DNA from 3 places in the Macrococcus epidermidis genome. Region 2 is predicted to be linked to each of the others. Evidence: riboswitches for the same ligand, from Rfam matches in the RefSeq annotation. Region 2 holds a riboswitch; each other region holds the start of a gene.
What was found. A riboswitch is a leader RNA that binds a small molecule or an ion and turns the genes downstream of it on or off. The one in region 2 is predicted to bind thiamine pyrophosphate.

Region 1 (10,416 bases), 150 kb from region 2:
TAATTACTGAAGTTGAGCCACGTGAAGATAAATCATACTTCAAACGATATGAAGTAACTGAAAGTGGTGTATCGCCTCGTGTGATTCCGGGTGTTAAAAACGGTATTCATCACGTTACAGGAGTAGAGCATACAGAAGAAGGTAAGCCTTCTGAAAGCCCGGTAAACCGTGCGAAACAAATGGAAAAACGTATGCGTAAAATAGAACAGTTAAAAATATCAGAACCTGTTGATTATAAAGAAAATCATGCAGAAGCGGATGTATTAGTCATCGGCTACTTATCAACGTATGGTGCAATTGATGAAGCAATTGAACGAATTGATGGCCAGGTTAACCACCTGCACATTAAACAATTACATCCTTTCCCGACAGATGAAGTACAAGGTGCTATTAATAAAGCGAAGAAAGTTATTGTCGCTGAACATAACTATGCAGGCCAGTTATCAAGCATCATCAAGATGAATACGATGCATGAAGGTAAGATTACGAACTTCACAAAATATGATGGAACTCCATTCTTACCGAAAGAAATTGAAGCAAAAATCAATGAAGTAATAGAAGTAAAGGAGCGCATCTAAATGGCAACATTTAAAGATTTTAGAAATAGTGTGAAACCCAACTGGTGTCCAGGATGTGGTGACTTCTCAGTACAGGCTGCAATACAAAAAGCATGTGCTAACGTAGGTTTAGAACCTGAAGAATTAGCAGTTATTACAGGAATCGGATGTTCTGGTCGTTTATCAGGTTATATTAATTCATACGGTGTTCACTCAATTCATGGCCGAGCATTACCGATGGCACAAGGTGTTAAAATGGCAAATCAGGAACTTACAGTTATCGCTTCAGGTGGTGACGGAGATGGATACGCAATTGGTATGGGACATACAATCCACTCCATTCGTCGTAATATTGATTTAACATATGTCGTAATGGATAACCAGATTTATGGATTAACAAAAGGTCAAACATCACCAAGTTCAGCACATGGATTTGTGACAAAAACAACTCCACTAGGTTCTATTGAGAAAAATGTATCACCATTAGAACTTGCAATCACTTCAGGGGCTACATTTGTAGCACAAAGTTTCTCAAGTGATATTAAAGAATTAACAGCAATTATTGAAGCGGCGATTAACCATAAAGGGTTTGCATTCGTTAATGTATTCTCTCCATGTGTGACTTACAATAAAGTAAATACGTACGACTGGTTTAAAGAAAACTTAGTTTCTTTAAACGATATCGAAGGTTATGACAATAAAGACAAAAAACAGGCATTAAACACTGTAGTAGAACATAATGGATTAGTAACTGGTATTATTTATCATGATACTGAAACACCAAGTTATGCAGAACAATTAAATGGTTACTCAAAATCATTGGCCAAAGAGTCGATTGAAATGGATCCATCTAAATTTGAAGCTTTAATGGCTGAATTTAAATAATATAATTAAAAGCGCTTTAGCAATGAACATTTTGCTAAAGCGCTTTTTGCAACTTAATAGTTATTTAAACGGTCTTTTTACACCTAATTTATAGTAACCATATTGATTTTTATAACCAGATACGATTTTTACTTTATTGTCAAGTGAATGTAATATTTGGTTGTTACCTAGATATAATGAAACATGTCCAGCTGTGCCATTTCCTCTAATATAGAATATTAAATCTCCACGTTGAATATTATTAATACTGACATATGAAAACGCTCTGTTTTTCCATAATTCATTTGCTAAATCTGATTGTGGTCTAACATTGCTGAAGTTCGATATTCCTTTCGGATCAAATCCACCAGCACGCATCGCCTGTAATAATAATCCTGAACAATCAAAACCGGCTTCTCCTGTACTTCCCCATATATAGGGCTTTCCGACTTGTTTGTTGGCATAGTTAATCATCGCATTAATACGTGTCTCATGATTTGCATTCGTTGCTACAACACTTGGTTTTTTCCAAGCATCAATGTTAAATGCAACCGAATTACCGAACATTTTGGTCCATAGGCTTTTAGATACAATACCTGTCGATTTTAATCCATTTCTTTTTTGATAAGCTTTCACTGCATTAACTGTACGTTCGTTCATTGTCGAAGTATAAGGTGAATAAGGTATACCTAATTTACGTTGAAGATAATAAACTTTTATCCCATTGTAACCCGGATATAACGTATAACCACTATTAGAATTAGGTGCCGTAGATGTCAACTTAGATCTGTGGATGTACATTCCTTTATATTGAGCAGGATACGTTAGTTTAAGGTAAGATCCTACATTTGAGCCGCGAACTTTCGTCGCAGGTAATAGGTTAGCCACCTGGTAACTGTATATTGATGGTTTACTATATACAATAGTTCCTCTATCAAAGGTATATTTCTTATAAGTTTTTACAGCCGCCTCTGCGTGATTGACTGGCATAACTTGCGTTGTAGCCATACTTGATAGTAATAATGCAGAGATAATCATTTTTTTATTGATATTTTGAAATCTTTTCATTTTTTTCGCCTCCAATTGGTTCAATTTATTATATAATTAAAAATTTGAAAATAATAGAGGATTTTAATATTTAAATAACTATCTCTAACAAGAAATTTAAAGTAGAATAATCAAAAAATATTTCTGTTAAAGAGAGCACCAATTAAGTCTTAAACATTTGATACTAGGTATTTCTTTGGTATACTTGTAAAGGAAAATAAAATAACTAAAAACACTAGGGGAGTCATTCTGAGAATGGACATTGGTCCTAAACCCTTATTCACCTGATCTAGATAAAACTAGCGTAGGGAAGTGTCGCTTTTTGACACAACTTTACATATAGGTTGTGTTTTTTATTTGGAGGAAAATAAGATGAAAAAAAGTTTATTAGTAGGTATGAGTTGTGCAGTATTATTAGCTGGTTGTGGTAGCGAAGAAAGTAAGGATACTAATCAATCAACAAGTAAGACAAATAGTAACAAAACTGAAAAAGTTACGATGATGTTAGACTGGACACCAAATACGAACCATACGGGTATTTATGTGGCAAAAGAAAAAGGCTTCTTTAAGAAACATGGTCTGGATGTTGACATTAAAACACCTGGTGATGTTACTGCTGATCAGATGATAGCTGCAAATAAGAAAGATGTTCAATTTGGTATTAGTGCGCAGGAGCAGGTGACGCAATCTCGTTCTGAAGGTGTACCTATTAAATCAATCGGTGCAATCATTCAGCATAACACAAGTGGTTTCATGAGCTTAAAAGATAAAAATATTAAATCTCCAAAAGATTATGAAGGTAAAACGTACGGTGGCTGGGGTGCACCAATTGAGAAGGCATTTATTGAAACATTGATGAAAAAAGAAAATGCTGATATCAATAAAACAAAGATTGTCAATATGGGGAATACTGACTTCTTCTCAGCTTCTAAGAAAAATATTGATTTCTCATGGGTATATTATGGGTGGACCGGTATTGAAGCAGAAACAAGAAATATTGACGTAAACATGCAATACTTAACGGATTACGATAAAAATCTAGATTATTATACACCTATCATTATTGCCAATGAAAAATATTTAAAATCAAATCCGGATACAGCTAAAGCGTTTATGGCAGCCGTAAAAGAAGGATATGAATATGCGATTAAACACGAAAAAGAAAGTGCAGATATTTTAATTAAATCAGCACCAGAATTAAAGAAACAAAAAGATTTAGTCTATAAATCTCAAAGCTATTTATCACCGAAATATCAAGATGATGCAAAATCTTGGGGTATTCAGGATGAGAAAGTATGGGCCAATTATGCGAAGTATTTAAAAGATAATAAAATTATTAAAAATGATTTTGTAGCAAAAGATGCATTTACAAATGAGTTTGTGGAGGGTAAATAATGGCGAATACAATAATGAGCATTCAAATTATTCCAAAAACTCCCGAAGGTCAGGATGTAATACCATATGTCGATGCTGCAATTGAAGTGATTGAGCAATCAGGTCTTAAATTTGTCGTATCACCACTTGAGACAAGTATTGAAGGAGATCTTCATGAACTGTTGCCATTAATTGAACAAATGAACCATCGTATGCGTACATTAGGTTGTCTTTCTATCATTTCTCAAGTGAAATTTTTTCATGCCGAGACTGTATCTATGGATGCATTGGTAGAGAAATATAGATGATTAAGGCTATAAAGTTTTCAATATTTATCATTTGTTTATTAGTGATATGGGAAGCACTCGTTAAGATATTAAAAGTGGATCCCTATACATTACCAGCACCAAGTGCTATAGCGCAGTCATTTGTAATAGACTTTCCGGAATACTTTCCACATCTGTTACCGACGATACAACTTGTATTATTAGGTTTATTTTGTTCAATTATTTGTGGTGTTCTATTTGCGGTCATACTTAACTTAATACCAGTATTAAATGATTATATATATCCATTACTCATTATGAGTCAGAATATCCCTGTTATTGTTATTGCACCGTTACTTGTTATATGGTTTGGATTTGGTCTACTACCGAAACTCATTGTGATTACTTTAATCTGTTTCTTTCCCATAACAGTGAGTTTGCTGGAAGGGTTTCACGAGACAGATAAAGATTTAAAGAAATATATGCAGATGATGGGTGCTTCACGCATGGAACTATTTACAAAATTAGAATGGCCAAACAGTATGCCGTTTTTCTTTAATGGTTTGAAGATTGCTGGCACATATTCAGTAATGGGCGCGATTATTTCTGAATGGCTAGGAAGTGACAAAGGTTTAGGTAAATTTATGATACTTGCACAACGTGCATTTCAAGTCGATCAGGTTTTCGTTGCGATTGTCTGGATCATTATATTCGCATTAATAATATATATAGTAATAGAAGCGATAAAACGTTTCGTATTGAGGTGGAATCATGAATAACTTAATAACAATACAAAATGTTTCACATCAATATGGAGACAAACAAGTATTAACTGATATCAATCTTACAGTACAGCAGAATGAAATTATTGCAATTCTGGGGCCGAGTGGATCTGGAAAGTCAACGCTTATTAATATTATAGGTGGACTATTAGAACAAACATCTGGAGAAGTCTATATTAACGATAAGAAAGTGATGACTACCGGGCATGTTTCATTTATGCCTCAAACGAGTTCTTTAATGCCATGGCGTACTGTAGAAGATAATATAAAGCTTGCTACTGAAATTGGAAAAGAAAATAACCAAGATCAAAGTTTATCATTATTAGAGCGTGCGGGTTTTACTGGTATTAAAGATCAATATCCAGCCAGTTTATCTGGAGGTATGAAACAGCGCGTGTCTTTCTTACGTGCATTAAATACAAACCATCAAGTATTGTTACTCGATGAACCATTTTCTGCATTAGATGAAATTACACGTGTGGATATGCAGCAGTGGCTAAAGGGATTGATTAAAGAAACAGGTAAGACTGTACTTATGATCACGCATAGCATTGAAGAAGCGATTTCAATGTCTGACCGTATTATCGTACTCAATGGTAAACCAGCAACGATAACTCAAATTTATGAAACTCAAGCAATTCAGAATGAATCGGAAAAACAAACGTTGAAATTAAAATTGTTCGATCAATTAAGATAAGTAGGCAGCAAAGCAAAAAGGAGAGACAATTGTCTCTCCTTTTTGTAATTCACAAAATTTACTTAATTACTTAAATATTTATTTACTAATATGATATTGTTCTGCGTTTGAACCGAGATCTGCAATGGTAAAGAATTCACGTTGATTTGCGTTTAATACATGCAGTTTAATTGCATCGTTTCTTATATATTGTTTAGTTAAATCAGGATGTGTCTGTGTATTAAAACTAAAAGTAATAGTACCATCAGTATTAATCTTACCATTATTATTGGTAGGTGTGATAAATGGCTGATCATTTGTATTCGTACCGATAACCGTATAAAGTGATTTCGGAAGTTCTAACCTATAGCTTAAAGATGGTTTCTCTTTTGATAGATACTTTGCCAGCTGTTCTGTAAATCGATACTTTACGATAAACTGAGTTTCATCTCCAGCTTGCTTTTGTGAAAGTGAGCGCACTTTGAAATTTAAAGGAAAATCTTTCATGCTTTTAACGGGTGGTAAAGATTTATTTTCTTGTTTCTGTGTAGTATTAACAGTTTTGTTTTCTTCTTTTTGATTATTATCGCATGCAGCGAGTATAATGATTAAACTGCATAAAAATAAAAGTAATTGCTTCATTCACTTAACTCCTTATTTGTTTCGTAGGTTCTTAATAACGCTTATAACTGCAGGTAGGATTGAAACTAAGATAATAAGAATAAGAACTATTTCAAAATTATTCTTTACGACTGGAATATTACCGAAGAAGTACCCTCCCGCAAGACAAATTCCAACCCATGCAACAGCACCGATGATGTTATACAGAATAAAGTAGCTGTATTTCATAGAACTTGCTCCGGCTACGAATGGGATAAAAGTTCTGATAAATGGCATAAACCTTGCAATAACGATCGTCTTTCCGCCATACGTATTAAAGAAATTTTCAGCCTTTAACATATGGTCCTGTTTAATTAATCTACCAATTTTAGGGTGATTTACAATTCCGTATCCAACCCATTTACCGATATGATAGTTTAAAGTATCACCAATAATCGCGGCGAGTGTGAGTAAGATAAATAACAGCCAGATATTTAGTGCGCCTTGTGGTGCTAATGCTCCTGCTGCAAATAACATAGAATCACCTGGCAAGAATGGCATGATGACTAAACCTGTTTCTACGAATACGATACCAAATAATATTGCATATGTAAGTGTGCCGTATTCTTTTACGATATTAACGAGATGTTCGTCGATATGTAATATAAAATCCATTAATTGAGTAAGTATTGACATTTAATTAGCTCCAATTCATTTGTTTTTTCTAATCTATTATACGCTAGTATATCTGACTTGCAAAAGAGTAAGTATATTTATTTTTAATTAATTTATTTAATGGCATAATATGAATAAGAAAGAGGGTGGGAATATGATATTAAAGTTTACGAAGCCATATTCAGGTTATATCATCTTTGCTTTAATCCTGATGTTACTGGAACTAGCTGTTGAGTTAAGTTTGCCTGTCATCTTATCCCAGATTATCAATGAAGGGATATTAAAGAATGATTTGAATCAAACGTTCTTTTATTTAGGTCTTTTACTTGTAATGAGTATTGCAGCATTTATTTGTGGTATCATTAATTCATTTGTGGCAAGTCATGTCTGTCATGGGTTTTCATTTGACTTAAGAGAAGCTTTGTTTCAGCATATTCAAAAGTTTTCTTTAGCAACACTTGAGCAATTTAGTACTTCGAGTATTATAACTCGTCTTACAAGTGATGTGATTGCATGTGAAATGGTGCTATTCATGAGTTTAAGAATTATGTTACGCGCACCATTACTCGTTATCGGTAGCATTATTATGAGTTTTATGGTTGCCCCTCATTTAGCAATTTACTTACTTATAGGAAGTCCGATTATCTTTATCTTTTTATACATATCAGCAAGAAGTGGCATGAAACTCTTTAAACGTGTTCAAAAAGAGCTGGATGGTGTCAATCGTACCATTCAACAGAATTTATCTTCAGTAAGAATGATCCGTGCAAATTTAAGTGGAGCATACGAAACTTCAAAATTTGAAAACACTTCAACATTACTAAAGAATGACACTGTTAAAGCACTTAAATTGATGGAACGCATTTTACCGTTCTTATTAATAGTTATGAATATTGCACTTTTAATAGTGATTTATATGGGTGCAAAAGACGTTACGCAAAATGCGTTAAATGTTGGAACACTTGTCGCTGTAATCAATTATGCATTGCGTATGCAAGGCGGATTTTCAATGTTTGCTTTTATTATCATTGCCTTCTCACGTGCAAAAGCAAGTAGTGATCGTATGACTGAAGTCCTTGAAACTCCTGTTGATGAAGATCTTTTAGAAACTAATATTCAGCCTCATGCTGGTGGCGCAAGTGTAGAGTTTATAGATGTAGACTTTAAATATCCTTTATCACATCGAAATGTACTGGAGAATATCAATTTTAAAGTGAATGCCGGAGAAAAGTTTGTCGTTATGGGGGCGACAGGGTCAGGAAAATCTGCGATGTTAAGTTTAATCCCTAGAATGTATGAACCAACAAAAGGTCAGATACGCATTGATGGAAAAGATATAAAAGAATATCAGGAAAGCTATTTAAGAGAAATGATTGGCTATGTTCCTCAGAAGAATACACTGTTTACAGGTACAGTATTCGACAATATTATATTTGGCAATCAACTGGCGAGCGAAAGTGAAGTGATGAGAGCAACTGAAATTGCACAAATTCACGATAATATTATGGATTTTGATCAGCAGTATAAAACACGTGTTGGCCAGGAAGGTGTTAATTTATCTGGTGGCCAAAAGCAACGTATCGCAATAGCGCGTGCAATTATTCGTGAGCCGAATATTTTAATACTCGATGATTCGACTTCAGCTTTAGATATACATACAGAATCAAAACTATTTAATACTTTACAGCAACTACCGATGACTCGTATTATCGTAAGTCAAAAAATTGAAACAGCAAAAACAGCTGATCATATTTTACTGCTTGATCAAGGTAAAGTTGTTGGCTTCGGAGACCATGCAACTTTACTGAAGACATCGGAGCTGTATCAACAAATCAATGATTCTCAGGAAAGAGGTGAGGTAGGTGCCTAAATCAATTCTGGGACATGAATTTATATTAACGAAAGAAGATTTAAGGAAGAAAAAACAAAAAACTGATCAACGAGGGAACACAATACCGAATGCGAAGAACTGGCAATATTCAATGAAGAGAATATGGCAGTTGATGGATGATGCACATTTTAAACTATTTGTCGTAATTATGTGTGTGATTATTTCCTCCTTATTAGGATTGCTTGGGCCATATATGATTGGTAAGATTATTGATCATAAAATCATTCCAAAAAAGTTTGATGGTCTGACACAGGATTTGTGGATTTTACTTATCATATTTATATTATTATCTGTAACATCATATATTGCAGCAATTATCATGGTCACAATCGCGCAGGATACTGTATATAAACTAAGAATGCAATTATTTTCACATATGCAGAAGTTACCGATACCTTTCTTCGATAAACGACAACATGGTGAACTGATGAGCCGTATGACAAATGATATTGATACAATATCACAAGTATTAAATTCATCATTTATACAGTTTACATCATCTGTTATCACAATCATTGGAACGATTATCGTGATGCTGATGTTGTCACCATTACTTACATTACTGACGATGATTATTATTCCGCTGATGTTTATTGCGATGCAGTGGATTACAAGAAGAACTGGACCACTTTATAAACGCAGACAAAAAGCAATTGGGGAAATGAATGGTTATATTGAAGAAATTATTTCAGGACAAGTTGTCGTAAAAGTATTCTCACAGGAACAAGAAGTCATAAGTGGATTTAATGAAAAAAATAGCAATGTACGTGACAATAGTTTCTGGTCTGTGACGTATTCTGGTTTCATTCCGAAAGTGATGAACTTATTTAATAATATCTCATTTGCAATAGTTGCCGGTATCGGTGGTATTTTAGCGTTAAAAGGATACGGTATAACAGTTGGAACAATCGTTATATTTGCAGAATATGCACGTCAATTTACGCGACCATTAAATGATCTAGCAAACCAGTTTAATACAGTGTTAAGTGCATTAAGTGGTGCTGAACGTGTATTTGAAATTATCGATACTGAAGAAGAAATAGACGTAGATAATGCGAATCGTAACCTTGAAATAAAAGGTGATATACTACTAGAAAATGTAGTATTCAAATATAATGAAGAACAGACGAAACCAACAATTAATAACGTATCATTTGAAGTGAAAACTGGTGAATCTTTAGCGCTTGTCGGAGCAACAGGTGCAGGAAAGACGACGATCATTCAACTGCTTGCCAGATTTTATGAAATACAAGGTGGCATTATAAAGATTGATGACATCGATATTAAAGATATACCAAAGTCAACCCTTCGTAACCAGATGGCATATGTATTACAGGATCCATTTATATTTGATGGGACGATAAGAGAAAATATTAAATATAAAAATCAGGACATTAGTGATGAAGTGATGATTCAGGCTGCTAAAGATGCCAATGCATATGACTTTATTATGAGACTTGAACATGGATTTGATACAGAAATTACTTTTGAATCAACACATCTTTCACAAGGTGAAAAGCAACTTATCAATATATCGCGTGCACTCGTATTAAATCCTAAAATACTTTTGCTCGATGAAGCAACAAGTAATATTGATACTGTAACTGAGATGAAATTACAGGAAGCGATTGAAAAACTTATGCAGGGTAGAACGAGTATTATCATTGCGCATCGATTAAATACA
Region 2 (10,416 bases):
ATTGTCCTTCGTGGATGATATACATTGATTTCGGAATACCTTGATAGACATATTCTAAAGTCAGTGGCTTGTTCACATATTCCTCTTTTGTTAGCTCCGTCGCAGGTCTTGCATAATATGGTCCATTCCATTTCGCAGATTCTTGTACTTCATCTTCAAATAACCAATAATATAAATCAGCAATAAATTTTTTATTTGGTAAAATGATAGATACTTTATTAGACATATTGACCTCCGGGTTTATTAATTTTTTTGAACAAGCGTACTATTTTAGTTTTTTTATTTACGATTGTTCGTTTGCTCTCGAGCTAGCGAATAATTTTGATTTTTTTATCTCGTATGTTCGTTTACTCACCAAATTTTTATCAATTTAACTTTATTCTGTATATTCTGCTTCCAATTGTGGTTTATGATACACTGCCATTGCTGTTGTTAGTTTTTTAAAACCCAACTTATTATAGAACGCTTCATTTCCTGTTGTTGATATCAAATGGATACACGATAATGATTCAAATTGATCTAATAATTGCTGCACGAGATTTCGAGCAATACCTAGTCCTTGATAATTCGGATGTACAACAACATCATAAATTGCTGCATTAAATACGCCATCAGATAATGCCCTCGCAAATCCAATTACTGTTTCATTGTCTTTCGCAATCATATAATGTGAGCTATTATTATATATTTGTTCAACTTTATTTAAATCATGTCCCATCCATCCGACACTATGATAGACCGCTACTAATTGTTGATACTCATCTTGTTTGATTTGAGATGTATATTGTATGCTACTCATAATCATCACCTACTTAACATATTATATTAATGATATATTATTATCAGATTTTTCAAAAGAATGAATCAATAAGATTAGTTAAAAAAATAACCAGCCAGCGCTGGTTATTCTACTGCATTTTCTAATATTGTAAACGTCTTATTGTAAGTATCGAGTTCAGCCTGAGCACCATAAGGTAATATCCCTTTCGGTTCATTATGGCCAAAGCTTGCATTATAAAATACCGGTAAATCTTCTCTGTCGTTTTCTTTAAGTATCTTTTGAAAGACTGCTTTAATTTCTTCATAATAAACCCCATCTTGTGGTCTACCGATAATCATCCCATTTATTATTTTAAAGATTCCCATCACTGCATACGTTCTGATATATTGCTCTAACACTTCAGGATGTGTGTGTCTTTCTGATGTTTCAAGGAACAGAATCGCATCTTTAAATGCTGATAATTCTGGAAAGTATTTCGTTCCTTGTATATGATTTAACGATTCAACACAGCCACCTATTAAGTGTCCTTGAACTTTACCTACGCCATTAATCACTTCGTACCCTGTATTTAGTAAATTTTCTCGTTCAAAATCTTTGGCAATCTCATCCCATAACAATCCAAATTTACGCACAGTTTCTGAAGTATAAATACGTCCAACTGGATTATCAGTAAAAAGTAAATTTAATATTTGACTGATTGTATATTCATCCATCTTTACATTTTCAGCAAAGTCAGTTAACAGTGCAGGACCATAATAAGTTGTTATTCCGTGCTGGTAGAAATATAGATGTTGTACTGTCGTATCTGAGTATCCCATAAAAATCTTTGGATTCTGTTTAAACGCTTCTACATCTATATAAGGCATAATACGCACTGATTCGGTACCGCCTATTGTACAAATAATTGCTTTAACTTCTGGATCTAATACTGCCTGATTGAAATCTTCTGCTCTTTTTTCAGGATGTGCATATAAATATTCCGAACCTTTTAATGCATTCGGCATTACTTTATATTTTAACCCGAATACAGATTCAAGTCTTTCTAAGCCCTGCTTCGTTCTCCATATGAAATCTTCATCGCCTGCCATGCCACTAGATAAAGATACAATGGCGATTGTATCACCTTTTTTTATTTTTACTGGTTTTATCATCATGTCACCTATTTTTCATATTTGTTAATAACATTTTATATTAAATTCTGAATTTTTAAAAGTCTTTGTAAAAATTTATTACTAAGGACTTTATTTTTAACGTATAATAATTATTTTGCATAGTTAAATTTATTCAAAATAAAAACAGCTAATGCGCTGTTTTAAGAATTTATCGTAGCATAATATTTCATTGCTTCACTCATATATTCCGCAAGTCCTTCGCCATACTGATTGATGTTATTAGTAAATCGTTCATCAATTATATACATATCACCTAATCCATAAAAGGCATCTCGTGAATAAGTTCCAAAATTTTCATTTAGAAAGTGATAAAATTTTTCAGTATGCTGCAAGACTGTTTGGTCTTCAATAGGTTTATCTTTTAATTGATTAAATGTCACGAATATATCTATCCATTCCTGTGAAAGTTGATCTTTACTATCATCTGAAAGCTGGTTAATTTTCTTTTGTGATAAATCTACCGCTTTATCACCATACTTCTCACGCGCTTCTTGTTCATACTGGTTATCGTTAAAATTAATACCTTTAAATTTTTCTTCTGGTGTCATCTTCTTACCCTCTTTTTTTCTTTTTATTGTTTGGTCGATTAGTGTAATCATTGAATGAATCTGTTGTTGTTGCGCTTCCAGTCTTGTTCGTTGATCTGTAAGGACATCTATCATATTTGCATTGTTCTTTAAAAGGGCTTTGATTTCATTTAGTGATAAATTCATTTTGCGATAGAGCATTATGTGCTGAAGTCTGTCTAAATCTAAATCACTATAATCACGATACCCGTTGTCATTTTTATTTGGACATAGTAATGCGATTTCATCATAATAATGCAAAGTTCTTATGCTTACACCTGTTAATTCAGATACTTTTTTAATATTCATATCCTACCTCCTCACAATGTTACTTTAAACTATAACGTTACGTCATGGTCAATATATAAATTTAGTTTCTGATATAAATATTTTGAAGTGATATAATATATTAAACAATTTAGTAAGATCTTATTTTCTTCAAGGAGTTTTGATAATGCGTAAACGTCTTACAACACTACTTACAGAACGTGCACCGATTCTACCTGAGAAAGTCGCAGACAATGATTTAAAAATTAACAAAGAGCCGATTATTTTAGTCCATGGTTTTGCAGGATTTGCAAGGGACAATACACCGCATGGGTTAATGCCTTATTGGGGTGGTTTAAAAGTTAATATAACTTCTACACTAAATATTGAAGGCTATAATATTTATGAAGCGAGCATAGGTTCTATGACCTCGAGTTATGACCGCGCTGTTGAATTATATTATTATATAAAAGGTGGTCGTGTAGACTATGGTGCTTTTCATAGTAAGAAATTTGGGCATCATCGTTTCGGTAAGACATATGAGGGCATTTTTCCAGATTGGCAGCCAGGTAAAAAAGTGCATTTCATAGGTCATAGTATGGGCGGACAGACAATTCGTATATTAGAGCATATGTTACGTTTTGGTCGTCCTGAAGAAGTAGCCTATGCAAACGCCCACCATTTAAAAGTTGCTCCTCTATTTATAGGTGGACAAGATAATATGATCAATACAATTACGACAATTGGCACACCTCATAATGGAACATATATTGCAGATCGATTAGGTATTAAGAATTTGATTAAATCATTCTTTTATCGTCTCGTTGAGAACGAAGGTTTAGCAAGCTTTAAAGTAGACTGGGGCTTTGGTCAATGGGGGTTACGTCAACAAAAAGGTGAAAGTTACTTTGCATACATTAAACGTGTTAGAGCGAATAAGCTTTGGCAGACTGCTGATAACGGCTTTTATGACTTAACATTAAAAGGCTCAGAGGAAATCAATAACAAGCTTTCAATCAATCCCAACATTCGATATAAAAGTTATTCGACTGTTGCTACACATAAAAGTTTCTTCACGAAATATCAAATTGCAAATGTTGGGATGTTTGCCCCTTTCTATCTTACGGGTATGATCAGTACAATATCAGGAACACCAGAATGGTGGGAAAATGATGGACTTGTCCCAGCAATTTCTGCTGAAGGTCCATTCACCGAACCTAAATCTTACAACAAAAAGGTGATGATAGATCGTGGTGTGTGGCATGTTGTTCCTAGAATGTATGGCTGGGATCATATGGATCAGATTGGCGGCAATATGACAAATTTACTTCATACGCCAGGAGAATTAATTGATTTCTATCGGACACTCGTTAAAGAACTCGTTTTATTTGAAAAATAAAAACCTAGGTCATTCCTAGGTTTATTCTTGTGGGATATTCCATGTCTCAAGATTTTCACACATGTCCCAGAACATATATTCATAATAGCTTGTTTTTACGATAATTTCTTCTAGCTCTGCTAATTCCGCTTCAGGTTTACCTTCAGTTAACTCATCCATCAATCTAATTGCATCGTTTGTTAAATCAGTAAATTCTTCTCCAGAATAAGTTTCTACCCACGCATGATAAGGGTTTGATTGTGATAATCCACCTTTTTCCGCTAAAGACTTTCCAATAAAATTATAACTCCATGCACATGCAAGTAGACATGCAACTACATGTTCTGCACCGCCTCTTTGTGCATGATTTAGCATATAACTCGTATAAGCAGTGTTTGTAGCAGCAGAGTCAGTCGCTTCAAGTTCATCAGAAGATATGCCAAATGATGCTGCAAACTTGCGATGTAAATCCATCTCCATGAATAATGTACCATGCAATAAATTAGCAAATGTACTCATTGTAGATAAATCTCTTGATTTCGCACTTCCAATTGCCATTAATTTTGCATATTCAATTAAATAGACATAATCTTGTTTCAACCAATGCTGGAACTTTTCATTTGAAAGTGTCCCATCTCCTAAACCTTTCACAAAAGGATGCTCTAAATAAGAACTCCAAATTGGTTCTACTCTTTTCCAAATTCGTTCTGTAAACATATTAATCCTCCTAAAAAAATACCTATACACGTAAGGTATAGGTATCATCCCACTTCCCTACGCTGGTGTTAACCATCAGGTTCAAAGGGTCGGAATTTTCCTCTCAGCACAAATTGTGCACCCCTAGTGTATAAGTATAGTATTTACTATAAGTATAACAATGTTTTAACAAATTACAAAATGCCGCTTGGCTCCTCTGGAAGTATTTGTCCTCCGTCTACTACAATACTTTGACCCGTAATATATTTAGTTTCCTTTGAAGCAAAGAACACTGCAGCATATCCGATATCTATCGGTTCACCTAACTCATGTGTCGGTACAATCGCTTTTGTACCTTCTAAGTAATCTTCACCTTGTGCTTTTAAGCCTGCTGTTAATATATTACCGGGTTGAATTGCATTGATAGTAATACCATACTTTGCATATTCTAATGCAGCACTTCTCATAAAGCCTAACTGACCCGCCTTTGATGCACCATAATGTGCCCATCCTGGGTAACCCGTAATAGGACCAGTCACAGAAGATGTAAGAATGACACGACCATAACCCTTTTCTTTCATCGCTAATAATGCTTGTTGCGTTATATTAAACATCCCTTTTAAGTTAATATTAAGTGTCTTGTCCCAATCTTCCTCAGTCATGTCTTCAATCATTACCTGTGGAAAAATCCCTGTATTTGAACATAATATATCCAACTTTCCATGCTCATCAATTATTTCTTTGATAATTGCTTTACAACGATGCTGATCAGTTACATCTAATTTAATAAATTGACCTTGCACATCCTCTGATGCTTTCTGACCATTCTCCTCATCAATGTCAGCGATAATTACGAATGCCCCAGCCTGATATAAAGCTTCTACAATACCACGACCAATACCATTTGCTCCACCAGTAACTAATGCAATTTGATTAGATAAACTAAACATTTGATCTCCTCCTTTTCCTTAAATATAACATGTATCATAAAATAATACATGTAAGAAAGGAGAGATGCTTTAAGAATGTTAAACACAAGATAAAACCATCAGATAATTATCCAACGGTTGCTTTATATGCTTCTACAAATGCTTTTGCTTCCTTTCGATTCACTTGATCAAACAGCCACGATTCACCGTTTTTTTCCATTATCACGATACGGAATGGGACTGTTGAGATACCGCTTTTGATACTCTTAATTTCATCTAATAAAAAAGTATCCTTTACTTCAGTTCCTGACAAGGGACCCTGTGCTTCAAAAGTTATGACGTCATCATATAAATTTAATTTACCTGGTACTAAAGTTGATCGATATAAAGACATCGATGTATTGACACTCATGATATGTTTAGTCATTTTATCCACTCCTTCCATTTATTTATATTATATATTATCAGAGAATGGATTTATAGCGAAAGTAATAGCGATATTGTGTATTTTAGTTAGTGATTCCGCTATTACTCACTACCTCTAGCGGTATCGCACTCTTCATACCCTCGATTCCGCTAAATCTCTGCCAGCAAATAAAAAAGCCAATCCTATCACTAGGTTTGGCTTCACCAATCTTATACTAATTTCCAGATATCAGTTGCATATTGCTGGATTGTTCTATCACTTGAGAATTGCCCTGATTTCAGAATATTCATCAAGCTCATTTGATTCCATTTCTTCTTATCCTGATATGTTGCCATCGCAGTTAAGTGAATATCTACATAAGAATTAAAGTCTTTTAATAAGAAATATGGATCATTATTTGTAAGTACATGATAATATAAATCGTTAAATGCAAAGTCACGGCCAAACTGTTCGTTTTTAAGTGCATCCATCGCACCTTTAACACGTCCATCTGTTTGATAGATAGCTTCCGCCTGATAACCACCATTGTTCTGGTAGTTAATCACTTCTTCTGAACTTAATCCAAAGATAAAGATATTTTCCTTACCTACTAATTCAGCGATTTCAACATTCGCACCATCCATTGTTCCAAGTGTTACAGCACCATTCATCATCATCTTCATATTACCAGTTCCAGATGCTTCCATAGATGCTGTAGATATTTGTTCAGAGATTTCAGCAGCTGGCATAATATCTTCTGCAAGTGTTACATTATAGTTCTCTAAAAATACTACTTTAATTCTGTTATCTACATCAGCATCATTATTGACTACTTGTGCTACAGAATGAATTAACTTAATAATTTCTTTTGCAATATGATAACTTGGTGCGGCCTTCGCGCCAAAGATAAATGTTCTTGGCTGTATTTTAATTGATGGCTTGCGTTTAATTTCATTATATAGATAAATAATGTGTAATACATTCAGCAATTGACGTTTATATTCGTGCAGGCGTTTAACCTGTACATCAAATACTGAATTTTCATCAACTTCGATACCAGTCTTTTGATAGATCACTTCTTTTAATACGCGCTTATTCTCTAACTTTACATCAGCTAATTTATTTAAGAATGATTCATCATTATAATAACGCATTAACTGTGTTAATTCCTGTGGTGATTTATGCCAAGCATCACCTATTGCTTCATTGATCAAATGTGTTAAACCAGGGTTTGCTGTCATTAACCAACGACGGTGCGTAATACCATTTGTTTTATTATTGAATTTTTCAGGTTGTATCTTATAGAAATCATTAAATGTATGATCTTTAATAATTTCAGAATGAAGTGCTGCAACACCATTTACTGAGAACGAACCCACGATAGCTAACTTACTCATATGCACGACATCATTACTAATTACTGCTAAATCAGCTATTTTATCGCGCATTTCTGGATGTTTCTCATATACTTCACGACAGAATCTTTCATTAATTTCATTAATAATCATAAAGATTCTTGGATTTACCTTTTGAACTTGACTTACTGGCCATTTTTCTAATGCTTCCTGCATGATTGTATGGTTGGTATAAGCAAATGTCTTAGTAACAATCGACCAGGCTTCATCCCAACCTAATCCTTCTTCATCCATTAGAATACGCATGAGTTCAGGGATACCGAAAGTAGGATGCGTATCATTAATTTGAATACAATGATATTCATGGAACTGCGTCACAGGTAAATCATATTTTTCTTTAAATTGCTTAATTAATGTCTGAATCGTTGATGATACTAAGAAATATTGTTGTTTTAGACGCAGGAAACGACTTTCTTCAGTCGAATCATCCGGATATAAGAATCCTGAGATACGTTCAACATTCTGCATATGTTCTAATCTATTTTTATAATTGCCATGATCGATGATGTCTGATGGTAATTCAGCGCTCCACAATCTTAACTGGTTCACAACGTCATTGTCATATCCCACTACACCCACATCATATGGGACAGCTAATACTGTTTCCTGATTGTGATACGTGAATTTAAAATTACCTTGCTCATCGACTTCACTTGATACTTCACCACCGAAGTTAACATGCACCGCTTCATCTATTTTACGTGTTTCCCAAGGATATACTTCTTGTAACCAGTTATCTGGTAATTCAATTTGCGTACCATTGACGATGCGTTGCTCAAATAATCCATAACGATAACGAATACCGAAACCATTACCTAAATAACCAAGACTCGCGATAGAATCTAAGAAACAGGCTGCAAGTCGTCCTAATCCACCATTACCAAGTCCAGCATCATTTTCTTCACTATATACTTTTTTAGGATCTCTTCCTAATTCAGTTAATACTTCGTTACAAACATCTAACAATCCTGCATTTAGTAAGTTACTTTCAATTAAACGACCAATTAAAAATTCCATAGATAAATAGTTGATTTGACGTTTTTTTCTTTCTATATTAGTTTTTTTCGTTTCAACACTCGCTTGGTTGATTTCATCTTTTAAAATTGAACAAATCGCATAGAATAAATCTGTATCAGTCGTATCTTCTAATGTTGTATTTCTTTTGTTCGTTAATTTCATCTCCAGGCGTTCACGGAATTCTGTTTTTGAATAAGTTTTCATTGAAGTCTCCTTAATAGATCTCTAGATATTTTTGAGCTGAAGCATCCCAGCTATGATTTACTTTGGCAATATTCTTAATTAATGATTTGTACTCTTCTTTATTTCTATAAATTGCTAATGAAGCATATAATCGGTCCAGTAATTCATGTGCATTATAATTAGCGAAACTTAAACCAGTACCCTCATGTGTCACATAATTAAATGGCATAACAGTATCTTTTAATCCACCTGTTTCTCTAACAATTGGTATTGATTTATACTGAAGTGCTATCAACTGACTTAACCCACATGGTTCGAATAATGATGGCATAATAAAGAAATCACTTGCAGCATAAATTTCTCTTGAAAATGCTTCATTAAATCCAAGATGTAAACTCACTTTATCAGGATACTTATCGCTTAAATAATGGAAATATTGTTCATATCGATAATCACCATTACCTAAAATAACAATTTGAACATCTTGCTGAACAAATTCTTCTAATATACGCATAACAAGATCGAGTCCCTTTTGTTCAACCATTCTTGTAATAACCGCGTACATAGGGATATCTTTATTGACTGGTAAATTAATTTTCTCTTGTAAAATTGTCTTATTCTCTTGTTTTTTAGGAATTGAACTTTTGAAATTAACCGGTATTGACGGATCTTTCATTGAATGATAATCATCAACATCAATGCCATTCACAATACCTATTAAATCATGGTGACGCATATTCAGCAAATCTTCTAAACCTTCTCCGTAATAAGGTGTCTTTATTTCATCAGCATAGCTTGGAGAAACCGTTGTAATCTTATCTGCATGGAAGATACCAGCTTTAAGTAAATTTAACATACCGTTCCATTCAAAGCCTGCAAAATGTGTTCTATCTAAGTTAAACACATCTTCAAAAGCATCGTACATCAGTAAACCTTGATATTTAATATTATGGATGGTAAATACAGTCTTAATACCTTCTACCGGTCGTTTAATGTTACAAATTGCTACAGCTGCACCTGCTTGCCAGTCATGTCCGTGTAATACATCAGGTTTATAATCACTGCGATAGATAAATTCTATTACTGCATTTGAAAAGAATACAAATCTTTCACAGTCATCTTCATATCCATACATACCATCACGACCGAAATACTGTAAATTATCAACAAAGTAATACTTAATGCCTTCTAATTCTAAAGATAAGATACGTGTATATTGAAAACGCCAGCCAACAGGTGTCTGGTAAACCATTTCTTCTTCTAGCATGTCTCGATACTCTTTTTTCAAGCTTGCATACATCGGTAAAATGACACGAACTTCACATTGATTCGTTTGATTTAAATATTTTGGAAGACTACCAATTACATCGGCAAGTCCTCCAGATTTAAAGAATGGTGTACATTCTGAGGCCACAAACAATACTTTTTTCATTATTATCTTCCAACTTTCTGTTAAATTGTTTGTCGTTTGGCAACTACAAATGGTTTATCTGTCGATCCAATTAACTTTTGATGTTCATTAACCGTAACATCCTTATCAAGTATTACATTTTCAATGTAAGCATCTTTATGAATACAGCAATTTGTCATTATAATTGAATTTTTA
Region 3 (10,416 bases), 840 kb from region 2:
TAAGAAATGGTTATGCAAAACAAGCGTTAATTGCTTTACCGGAATTCATTATGAGTCATTTTCCGCATATAAAATATATAACGTTACTTGTGGATGTCCCTAATACGGTTGCACACGACATGTATTTAAAACTTGGATTTGAACAAGGTAATCAAATAGAGGGCGAAAGATATCCAGCTTATTGCATGATCAAAAAAATATAAAAAATGCGTGAAGTTTACACTTCACGCAAATAAAAAGTTATTTAGTTTCTGATGACATCGTCTCTTCTACCGTTTAAGTATGCATAAACTAATCCGATAAATAAACCACCACCGATATAGTTACCGATATATGCGTAGAAAATATTTTTGAGTACATCGATCCAAGATAATGCATCGATATTGTAGAACATCATTCCGGCAAACAATCCAGCATTGTAAACAACGTGTTCGTAAGCCATAAATACAAAGATAACTACTCCGATACCGATAAAGAATACTTTAGCTAATACTTCCTTACATTGTAATGAAATATAAATACCGATATTGATAAAGAAGTTAGCGAATATCCCTTTAATTAGAATTGCATGCCAACTTGATGCTATTGTTTTTGCATCTACTGTTTTTGTTAATGCTGCTACCATTTCAGGTGTCATAACTTTAGTGCCTGTCATCATTCCAAATAAGATAAATCCACCAATAATATTTCCCAGGAAACATAACGTAAATATTTTTATAATTTTACCCATTGTGATTGTTTTGAAATAATAACCCACTGTAAAGAACATAAAGTTACTTGTTAATAATTCAGAATTAGTAAGTACGATCATTACGAGTGCGATACTGAATGCAATTGCCCCTACTAAATTGATAAGCCCTGCATTTTCAGTTGAAGCAAATTGTGTCTTAGCTGCAAGTTGAAGCACTGCCATAATAGCTAGTAAAAAACCTGACATAATCGCTTTTAACATATAGCGCCCAGGTGTCTTATCTACCATCACTTCTTTCATTGCTACTTGATTTAATACGTTTTCAATGTTGCCTTTCGAAGCATAAGTATCTTCGATAGTTTTAGCTGGAATTTCAATAGACATTTTAGTGCCTCCTCATGTGTTTTTATCACAGTAAATTTAAAAAAATAAATTAAAATATGAATATACAACTATATTATATCCGTTATATAAAAAAGTGTATAGACTCATTTGTGAAAAAGATAACATTATATAATTTTAAGCGCCATGATAAAATCTGTTTGTGCTTCATCGCCCATTTGAAAGACATGAGAATCTATATGTTTAAATCCCATTCTATTGTAAAATGCAAGGGCATTTTGATTATGCTCCCACACGCCTAACCAAACTTTTTTTAAATGATAATACTTAGCACGTTCAATTGCTTTGTTGTAAAGATGTTTACCAATGCCTTGTTTTTGGTAGCGATTATCAACATAGATGCGTTCAATTTCAAGTGTATCTTCTCCCATAGCTTCAGTTTGTGCATCATTTATATTGATTTTTAAATAACCTGCAACGTCATTATCTGAGTAAGCGAAATAGAATTCTGAATTGGGGTTGTTCAATTGGGCTTTCATCTTTTCTTCGGTGAAAGAAATTTTGAGTTGACAAAATTTAGTTTCGCGAGTACTGTAAAAATAACAAATCAAATAAGCGCACTAGGGGTGTTTTATTAAAAACTGAGATAAGGCTGTAGCCTTAGACCCTTTGAACCTGATCTAGATGATACTAGCGTAGGGAAGTGTATAGTCACAGTATAAGTGTGGCTATTTTTCCGTACGCAGTCTTCTCTATAGAAGGATGCGTATTTTTTATGGAGGAATGAAAATGAACAGAAATAGTCAGGGTTTGAAGTTGTCAGAAATTTTAGTGACAGTATTAGTAGCAGTATTATTTGCAGTAGCGTACAATTTTGTCTGGTTACCTTATGAGGCAATGAAACCACTGGGGCTACATTTTGAACAGTTAATATATGGTGTTTGGTTTATGGCTGCAGTTGTGGCGTATTTAATTGTTCCAAAAGCAGGAATTGCATTACTGGCTGAGTTTGCAGCAGGTGCAGGAGAGACAATTGTAATGGGGAAATTTGATATTCCGACGTTTGTTTTTGCATTTTTACAAGGTTTGGCATGTGAATTTGTATTTATGTTATTCAAATATCAATCACGTAGCATGATGGTGTGTATATTAGCGGGCGTTGCAGCTGCAATTATAAGTCTGCCAGTTGAGTATTTCTATGGATATATGTCTGAAGTAGCAGGATGGAACGTGCTGCTTTATATTATAATGCGTTTGATTAGTGGCGCATTAGTAACCGGGGTGTTGTCATATTTAATTGTTAAAGCATTGGATCAGACTGGTGTAACGAAGCTATTCAGAACATCAACTCAATCAGATTACGATAGTTTATAGATGATGTTATCTGTTAGAAATTTAAGATTGAAATATCCCGGTGAAACAGAAAAGATATTTGACGGTATCGATATTACGATAGCAGAGAAAGAAAAAGTATTATTGCTCGGACCTTCAGGTTCTGGAAAGAGCACATTGTTGAACGTACTAAGTGGCATCGTCCCTGAGTTGATCGATTTACCGATGAAATATGATGTATTAGAACGGGACATGAATGCTAGTGTTATATTTCAGGATCCAGACAGTCAATTTTGTATGCCGAAAGTATACGAAGAACTAGCTTTTATTCTGGAAAATCAAAATGTTGATAAATCGCAAATGAATCAATTAATTAATGATGTTTTGATTAAAGTAGGACTGGATGTTGAACCCTCACAACAAATCAATCAACTCAGTGGCGGTATGAAACAGAAACTCGCAATTGCTGGGTCATTGCTGCAGAATGCTGATACGTGGTTTTTAGATGAACCTACAGCGATGCTCGATAGCGATGCAACAAAGCATTTATGGGAATTGATGATCGATTTATGGCAGGATAAGACAGTACTTATCGTAGAACATAAAGTTGAGCATATCTGGCGATATGTTGATCGTATTATTCTGATGGATGCTGATGGTAAGTTGGTTACACAAGGCACACCACAAATTATTCTTGAGCAACATGAAGATTTATTGAACCAGTATGGTGTATGGCATCCTAATGCATATAAGTGTGCACCAAAACCATTGCATTATGAGCATATGTCAAATGAATTTGAACTCGTGTTAAAAGATGTGGCAGTAAAACGTAAAGAAAAGACGTTGTATCATATTGATAAACTTGTCGTTAGCAGTCATGAATGGATTGCGATTACTGGAAAGAACGGAACAGGAAAAACAACGTTATTAGAATCTTTGATGCAGCTTATCCCGTATAAAGGTTTGATGCAATACGATGATAAAACTTTGAAGAAAGTAAAAGATGCAGCGCGTAATATGTACCTCGTCTATCAAAATCCTGAACTGCAATTTATTCAAGGTAGTGTATACGATGAAATCTTCTTTAACTTTCAATTTTTAGATAAAAGCCGAGCTGGGGAACGTACATCAAATTTATTAAAGCAATTAAATCTGTACCATCTAAAAGATCGTCATCCTTTTGAACTTTCCATGGGACAAAAGAGAAGATTAAGTGTTGCGACTGCATTGAGTACAAAAGCTGATATTGTGTTACTAGATGAACCGACATTTGGGCTGGATAGTCATAATACGTTCGAACTTATTGAATTATTTAAAGCGCGTGTGCAATCTGGTCAAACGATTATTATGGTGACGCATGATGACGAAATCATAAAGCGATATCCTTCTACCGTGTTACGCATTCAGGATGGAATACTTTCTGAAATGAGGAGGGGTGATGATGTACGAACAGTTTAAGATATATCATACATTTATGGATCATGTGAATGTGATTACGAAGTTGATATTAGGGGTTTTACTATTTGCACTTGTCATATTCATTCATCATTTTGACTGGATGCTATATCTAGCGATTATTATGTTTATCTTTATGATTGGATTGAGTGGTGTGCGTTTGAAACTTATTACGGCTTTTGTAAGTGTAATGCTATTATTTAGTTTCACTTCGTCATTATTTATGATTTTCTATGGTGACGGCAGTACTACGCTATTTCAATGGGGCATCGTGCATATTACAGAAGAAAGTTTATATAGAGGAATACATTTATCACTTAGAACAATTACAGTCAGTTTCTTTGGTTTAAGTATTGCGTTTACAAGTGAAATTGTAAAAGTATTCTATAGTTTGATGCAACATTTAAAGGTGAAACCTAAATATGCCTATGCCTTTATGGCAGCAATCCGTATGGTGCCGATGATGTTTGAGTCATTCTTCCAATTACGCAATGCATTGAAAATGCGTTATCACGTTATAGATTCGAGCCAATACAGAGGATTGAATCGCATAAAGCATTTGATTATCCCGCTATTAAGTCAAAATATTAGACGTGCACATCGTCTGTCTGTTGCAATGGAGAAAAAAGGATTCCATAATGGTACTAGAACTTACTATTACCATGTGCCATTTAGCTATCGGGATATTTTATTGATAGCTGTCTTTTTGATAATGGTTGTAAGTGCTTATTTATTGGCAATGTATTTTCCGATAACGCATATAACAGATGTACGTTAAATAGATTTGTTTGACGCATAAACAATATACTGATAGAATTATCAGTAATCTTAAACAAGTGAGGTAATTTAGAATGAAGACTTTTGTACAGAACAGTGCAAAATTAAATATGTGGTGGCAGCTGTCATAACTTATATTTATGCCCGTCATAGATATAAGTGTCTATGGCGGCTTCATTCGCGTTACTTGAGGCCGGTTGCGTATGCATAAGGTCTCTTTTTTGAGGTCAATGCATGTGCATTGGCCTCTTTTTTGTTTAAAAAATTATATGAAGTGAGGGATTACACATGGAAAAAAGAACTGTTTGGGGATCGAAAATTGGTTTTATATTAGCAAGTGCAGGTTCGGCGATAGGGCTTGGTGCGATGTGGAAATTCCCGTATGTCATGGCTGATAATGGTGGTGCAGCATTTTTAGTATTGTTCATGATATTCACATTATTTATAGGTATGCCGTTATTACTAGCAGAATTTGTAATAGGTAAACATGGAAAGACGTATAGCACAGAGGTATTCGGAAAAATTACTGGTAATAAATATTTTAACCTAATCGGTCATATCGGTAATGTTGGTGTTTTCTTCTTACTTAGTTTTTATAGTGTAATTGGTGGATGGATTTTACTCTATATGATGAGGACTGTTTATGTAATAGTTACAAATCAACACACGAAGAATTACGAGGGATTATTTGGTCAATTGATTAGTAACCCGATATATGTAATACTTGGCGCTGCATTATTTATTTTTCTTACTGCGATAATTGTTTCCCGTGGTATTCAGGATGGGATTGAAAAAGCTTCAAAAATCATGATGCCTATGTTGTTTATTGCATTTATTGTGATTATCATTCGTTCTTTAACGCTTCCAAATGCAATGGATGGTGTTGTATATTTTCTGAAACCTGATTTTAATTCACTGAATGCAGAAGGCGTACTTTTTGCTTTAGGTCAATCATTCTTTTCGCTTTCAGTAGGGTTTGGTGGCATGTTAACATATGCATCGTATTTAGATAAGAAGACGGACATTGTCCAATCTGCCTTTTCTGTTGTAGGTTTAAATATACTGGTTACGATACTAGCAGGTCTTGCAATATTTCCTGCGACTGCCTCACTAGGTATTGATAATACGCAAGGTCCGGGTTTATTGTTTATCGTTTTACCGTATGTATTCGATCAGTTGCCGTTCGGCAGTATCTTTTATCTTATATTTTTATCGCTATTCTTTTTTGCAACTATTACTTCATCTATCTCTTTAATTGAAATTAATGTTTCAAATGCAATTAAAAATGAAGAAAAGAAACGAAAAAAATATGTGTATGCAATCGCCTTACTATTGTTTATTTTATGTATACCTTCTGCATTATCGAATGGTACTTTAAGCCAGATGAAGTTTTTAGCGGGAACATTCTTTGATAATATGGATTATTTAGTTTCGAATATTATGTTACCGATTGGAGCATTATGTTATGCGTTATTTGCGGGTTACAAACTAGATGCTGTAATTGCAAAGCAGGAATTAATGGATGAAAAATATCGAGGGTTATTTAAACTTTGGGCATTCTTGCTGCGCTATGTTATTCCGCTAGTTATACTGGCTGTATTTGTTACTTTAATGCTCAAGTAAATGAGAATAAGTTACTGTAATTGATATTGAAAAAAGTAATCTTTATGCCATTTAAATACAGTAACTATTTTTATTCAAAAAAATATTAAATAATACGTCAAATATTTTTCACAATTTTAAAGTTTGAGTTGGTTGACTTAAAACGAGCATCATGTAATAATAAGTTTTGTAGAGATTAGAATTATTCTAATCTGGGGGCTGTCTAAAATAACTTATTTAAATTCTCAGGAGGAATTACACATGTCATTAATTAACAAAGAAATCTTACCATTTACTGCGAATGCTTATGATCCAAAATCAGATGCGTTTGTTGAAGTATCAAATGAATCAATGAAAGGTAGCTGGAATATCGTATGCTTCTACCCAGCAGATTTCACTTTCGTTTGTCCAACTGAATTAGAAGATTTACAAGATCAATATGAAACGTTACAAGGTTTAGGAGTTAACGTATATTCTGTATCATGTGATACGCACTTTACACATAAAGCATGGCATGATCATTCAGAAGCTATCAGCAAAATTCAATATACAATGATTGGTGACCCATCTCACGTTATTGCTAACAACTTTGATGTATTAGATGAAGAAGCAGGCCTTGCACAACGTGCGACATTCTTAATCGATCCAGATGGTGTTGTTCAAACAATGGAAATCAACAATGATGGAATTGGTCGTGATGCTTCAGTATTAGTAGACAAAGTTAAAGCTGCTCAATATGTAGCTAGCCACGATGGTGAAGTTTGTCCTGCAAAATGGAAAGAAAGCGGAGAAACTTTAACACCTGGTTTAGACTTAGTTGGTAAAATCTAATTTAATCAACAATAAATAAATATTAAAAGACTGCCACAACGCAAATTTTTGCGTTGTGGTATCTATTGTAATAAAATATAGAAATTTATCCTTTAAAGGAGGAAATGTAATGTTAAACGATACATTAAAGCAACAATTAGCTCAATATTTAGAGTTAATGGAAGGCGACGTTGTAATTACAGCGAGTGCTGGAGATGATAAAACAAGTAAAGATATGATGGACTTACTCACTCAAATCAAAGAGATGTCTTCACTTATCACTTTAAAAGAAGCACCTTTGAAACGTACACCCAGCTTCACATTAGCACGTCCTGATGAAGAAGCACGTATTACATTTGCCGGTGTACCACTTGGACACGAGTTCACTTCTCTAGTCTTAGCTTTATTACAAGTAAGTGGTCGTGCACCTAAAGCAGATCAATCTGTTATTGATCAAATTAAAAAGTTAGAAGGACCTTTTAACTTTGAGACATTCATTAGCTTAACTTGTACGAAATGTCCAGATGTTGTACAAACTTTAAATATGATGGCGGTATTAAATCCAAATATTACACATACAATGATTGATGGTGCAGCATTTAGAGAAGAATCTAAAGATATTATGGCTGTTCCTACAATGTTCTTAGATGGTGAAGAATTTAGTAGTGGTAAAGCGACTGTTGAAGAGATTATCGGTAAACTTGGTGGTGGAGCAGATGCTTCTGAATTTGATGCGAAAGAAACATTTGATGTATTAGTAATCGGTGGCGGACCCGCGAGTGGTAGTGCAGCAATTTATGCAGCACGTAAAGGTTTACGTACAGGTATTGTGGCTGAACGTATCGGTGGTCAAGTTAATGATACTGCTGGTATTGAAAACTTTATTACAGTAAAAGAAACGACTGGACCAGAATTCTCGCAAAACTTAAAAGAACATATTAACAGTTATGATATCGATGTAATGAATGCTGTTCGTGTTGAAAAGTTAGAAAAAATTGATGATTTAGTACATGTTACTTTAGAGAATGGTGGTAAACTAACATCTAAAACATTAATTATCGGAACAGGTGCAAAATGGCGTAACATGAACGTGCCAGGAGAAGCTGAATATCAAACAAAAGGTGTAGCATATTGTCCGCACTGTGATGGTCCATTATTTGAAGGTAAACGCGTTGCAGTTGTAGGCGGCGGTAACTCAGGTGTTGAAGCAGCAATTGATTTAGCAGGTATTGTTAAACATGTTACATTACTAGAGTTTGGTGAAGAATTACGTGCAGATAAAGTACTACAAGATCGTTTAGCATCATTAAATAATGCTGAGATTATTAAATCAGCTGCAACAAAAGAATTAACTGGTGATGCTACATTAAAAGCGTTGACGTACGTTGATCGCAATACAAATGAAGAACATACGCTTGATCTGGAAGGCGTATTTGTTCAAATCGGTTTAGTACCGAGCACTGAATTTGTTGGAGACTTAGTTGCTAGAAATAACCGCGGTGAAATTATCGTTGATAAAAATGGTGCTACAAATGTACCAGGTATTTTTGCTGCAGGGGACTGTACAGATCAAACATATAAACAAATCATTATTTCTATGGGTTCTGGTGCAACAGCAGCATTAAGTGCGTTTGATTATTTAATCAGAAATTAATTAAATGACGGATTTAAGTTATAAGACATATTACGTTATGACGTAGTATGTCTTTTTTATATGGTAAAATATACATAATAATTCTAGGAGGTAAGTAATGAAGAAAACATTTTTAATATTTATTGTCTGTATATTACTTAGTGGCTGTGTAAATCAAGAGAAAGAACAAGGAAGGTCACAGGAAAAAGTAATACTTACTGTCTCAGCGGCAGCAAGTTTAAAAAATGCATTAAATGATATCGAAAAATCTTATGAAGCCGAACACAAGCATGTTGATATTAAATTTAATTATGGTGCGTCTGGTGCATTAGCGCAACAGATAATGTCCGGTGCTCCGGTTGATATATTCTTTTCAGCTGCACAGGATAAAGTTGATGATTTAGTAAAAAATAAATCTGTAGATAAAGAGGATACAAAGTCTTTACTGAAAAATCATCTCGTGCTTATAACAGAAGAGAAACTAACATCTCTTGATGATTTACAACAAGAAAAGATAAAAAAAATTGCACTTGGCAATCCGGAATTAGTACCTGCAGGCGAATATGGTAAACAAGCCTTAGAAAACAAAAAACTATATCAAAAAGTCAAATCAAAATTAGTATTAACGAAGGACGTACGTCAAGTATTGACCTATGTAGAAACCGGTAATACTGAAGCAGGTATCGTATACACATCAGACCTCAAATCAACAAATAAAATAAAGCATACACTCAAAATTCAAGATGATTTACATGAACCGATAACATATCCAATTGCTAAAATAAAAGACACTAAACATAAGAAAGAAACTGAGGAACTTTATCAGTATTTACAGAATAATCAAAGTAAAAAAGTGTATCAAAAATATGGTTTTGATATTAATGAAAAGGAGTAGCGATGCTGCTTCTTTTTTAAAACAAAGAACAATTAAATAATGAAAATTCATTAAATTTAATTCCCCTATATAAATAGATATTGTTTATAATAAAGAAGTATTGGAGGAAATCGTATGACGGAATTATCAACAGAACAAAAACTAGAAAAATTTTTTAATAAAACTTCACAATGGCACGATGCTTATCAATTGTTAAGATCGATTATAAGAGAATTTGATCTTGAAGAAGATTATAAATGGATGCATCCTTGTTATACAATGAAAGATAAAAATGTGTTACTGATACATGGCTTTAAATCATATGTTGCTATATTATTTCATAAAGGAGTAATGCTTGAAGATAAATACAATCTTTTAATTCAACAAACTGAACATGTTCAAGTTGATCGTCAATTACGCTTTTCGTCAGTAGAAGAGATTGAAGAAAAAGCAGATATGATACGTTTTTATATTAAAGAAGCAATTCGAGTTGAGAAAACAGGCATAAAACCTCCTAAAAAAGAACATGGACCATTAGAAATTCCTATCGAATTAGAAGAAGCATTTAAAGAGAACGAACGTTTAAGAGAAGCGTTTTATAAATTAACACCTGGTCGCCAACGTGCGTACGTCATTGAAATTAATAAAGCGAAACGCAGCGAGACGAAAAGGAATCGTATAGAAAAGTATGCTGATAAAATTTATCAGGGAAAAGGTTTATTAGAACGATAACAAATAATAATGTCATACGCTTTAAAAATATAATGTTATAATATGTTAAAGAAAATATTTGTATTTTAACAATACTTGGTGAATGTATACTTGCATTCATTACCATACAAAAATATAATGAATTAAGCAGCTTGGAAAGTCTGGAACAAAACTACTATATAAAGGATA

Region 1: it holds a riboswitch for thiamine pyrophosphate, as region 2 does, so the genes downstream of both, KFV12_RS06235 (ABC transporter substrate-binding protein) here and tenA (thiaminase II) in region 2, are expected to answer to the same signal.
Region 3: it holds a riboswitch for thiamine pyrophosphate, as region 2 does, so the genes downstream of both, KFV12_RS01080 (ECF transporter S component) here and tenA (thiaminase II) in region 2, are expected to answer to the same signal.

Annotation. Positions count from the first base shown of each region.
Region 1 is NZ_CP073819.1:1,190,313-1,200,728, forward strand. It holds gene KFV12_RS06220 (2-oxoacid:acceptor oxidoreductase subunit alpha) at 1-578, shown strand, start outside; gene KFV12_RS06225 (2-oxoacid:ferredoxin oxidoreductase subunit beta) at 579-1,442, shown strand; gene KFV12_RS06230 (C40 family peptidase) at 1,503-2,489, opposite strand; TPP riboswitch at 2,696-2,796, shown strand; gene KFV12_RS06235 (ABC transporter substrate-binding protein) at 2,841-3,863, shown strand; gene KFV12_RS06240 (thiamine-binding protein) at 3,863-4,150, shown strand; gene KFV12_RS06245 (ABC transporter permease) at 4,147-4,887, shown strand; gene KFV12_RS06250 (ABC transporter ATP-binding protein) at 4,880-5,587, shown strand; gene KFV12_RS06255 (hypothetical protein) at 5,666-6,208, opposite strand; gene KFV12_RS06260 (VTT domain-containing protein) at 6,221-6,862, opposite strand; gene KFV12_RS06265 (ABC transporter ATP-binding protein) at 6,996-8,711, shown strand; gene KFV12_RS06270 (ABC transporter ATP-binding protein) at 8,704-10,416, shown strand, end outside.
Region 2 is NZ_CP073819.1:1,037,194-1,047,609, reverse strand. It holds gene KFV12_RS05515 (GNAT family N-acetyltransferase) at 1-226, opposite strand, end outside; gene KFV12_RS05510 (GNAT family N-acetyltransferase) at 377-799, opposite strand; gene KFV12_RS05505 (S66 family peptidase) at 904-1,932, opposite strand; gene KFV12_RS05500 (MerR family transcriptional regulator) at 2,094-2,828, opposite strand; gene KFV12_RS05495 (esterase/lipase family protein) at 2,974-4,185, shown strand; gene tenA (thiaminase II) at 4,207-4,881, opposite strand; TPP riboswitch at 4,919-5,016, opposite strand; gene fabG (3-oxoacyl-ACP reductase FabG) at 5,055-5,810, opposite strand; gene KFV12_RS05480 (hypothetical protein) at 5,917-6,216, opposite strand; gene KFV12_RS05475 (glycogen/starch/alpha-glucan phosphorylase) at 6,426-8,831, opposite strand; gene KFV12_RS05470 (glycogen synthase) at 8,842-10,242, opposite strand; gene glgD (glucose-1-phosphate adenylyltransferase subunit GlgD) at 10,263-10,416, opposite strand, start outside.
Region 3 is NZ_CP073819.1:197,279-207,694, forward strand. It holds gene KFV12_RS01065 (GNAT family N-acetyltransferase) at 1-203, shown strand, start outside; gene KFV12_RS01070 (formate/nitrite transporter family protein) at 245-1,075, opposite strand; gene KFV12_RS01075 (GNAT family N-acetyltransferase) at 1,201-1,644, opposite strand; TPP riboswitch at 1,646-1,752, shown strand; gene KFV12_RS01080 (ECF transporter S component) at 1,823-2,407, shown strand; gene KFV12_RS01085 (ABC transporter ATP-binding protein) at 2,411-3,823, shown strand; gene KFV12_RS01090 (energy-coupling factor transporter transmembrane component T family protein) at 3,807-4,598, shown strand; gene KFV12_RS01095 (sodium-dependent transporter) at 4,886-6,220, shown strand; gene ahpC (alkyl hydroperoxide reductase subunit C) at 6,461-7,030, shown strand; gene ahpF (alkyl hydroperoxide reductase subunit F) at 7,140-8,663, shown strand; gene modA (molybdate ABC transporter substrate-binding protein) at 8,761-9,537, shown strand; gene KFV12_RS01115 (YdeI/OmpD-associated family protein) at 9,652-10,248, shown strand.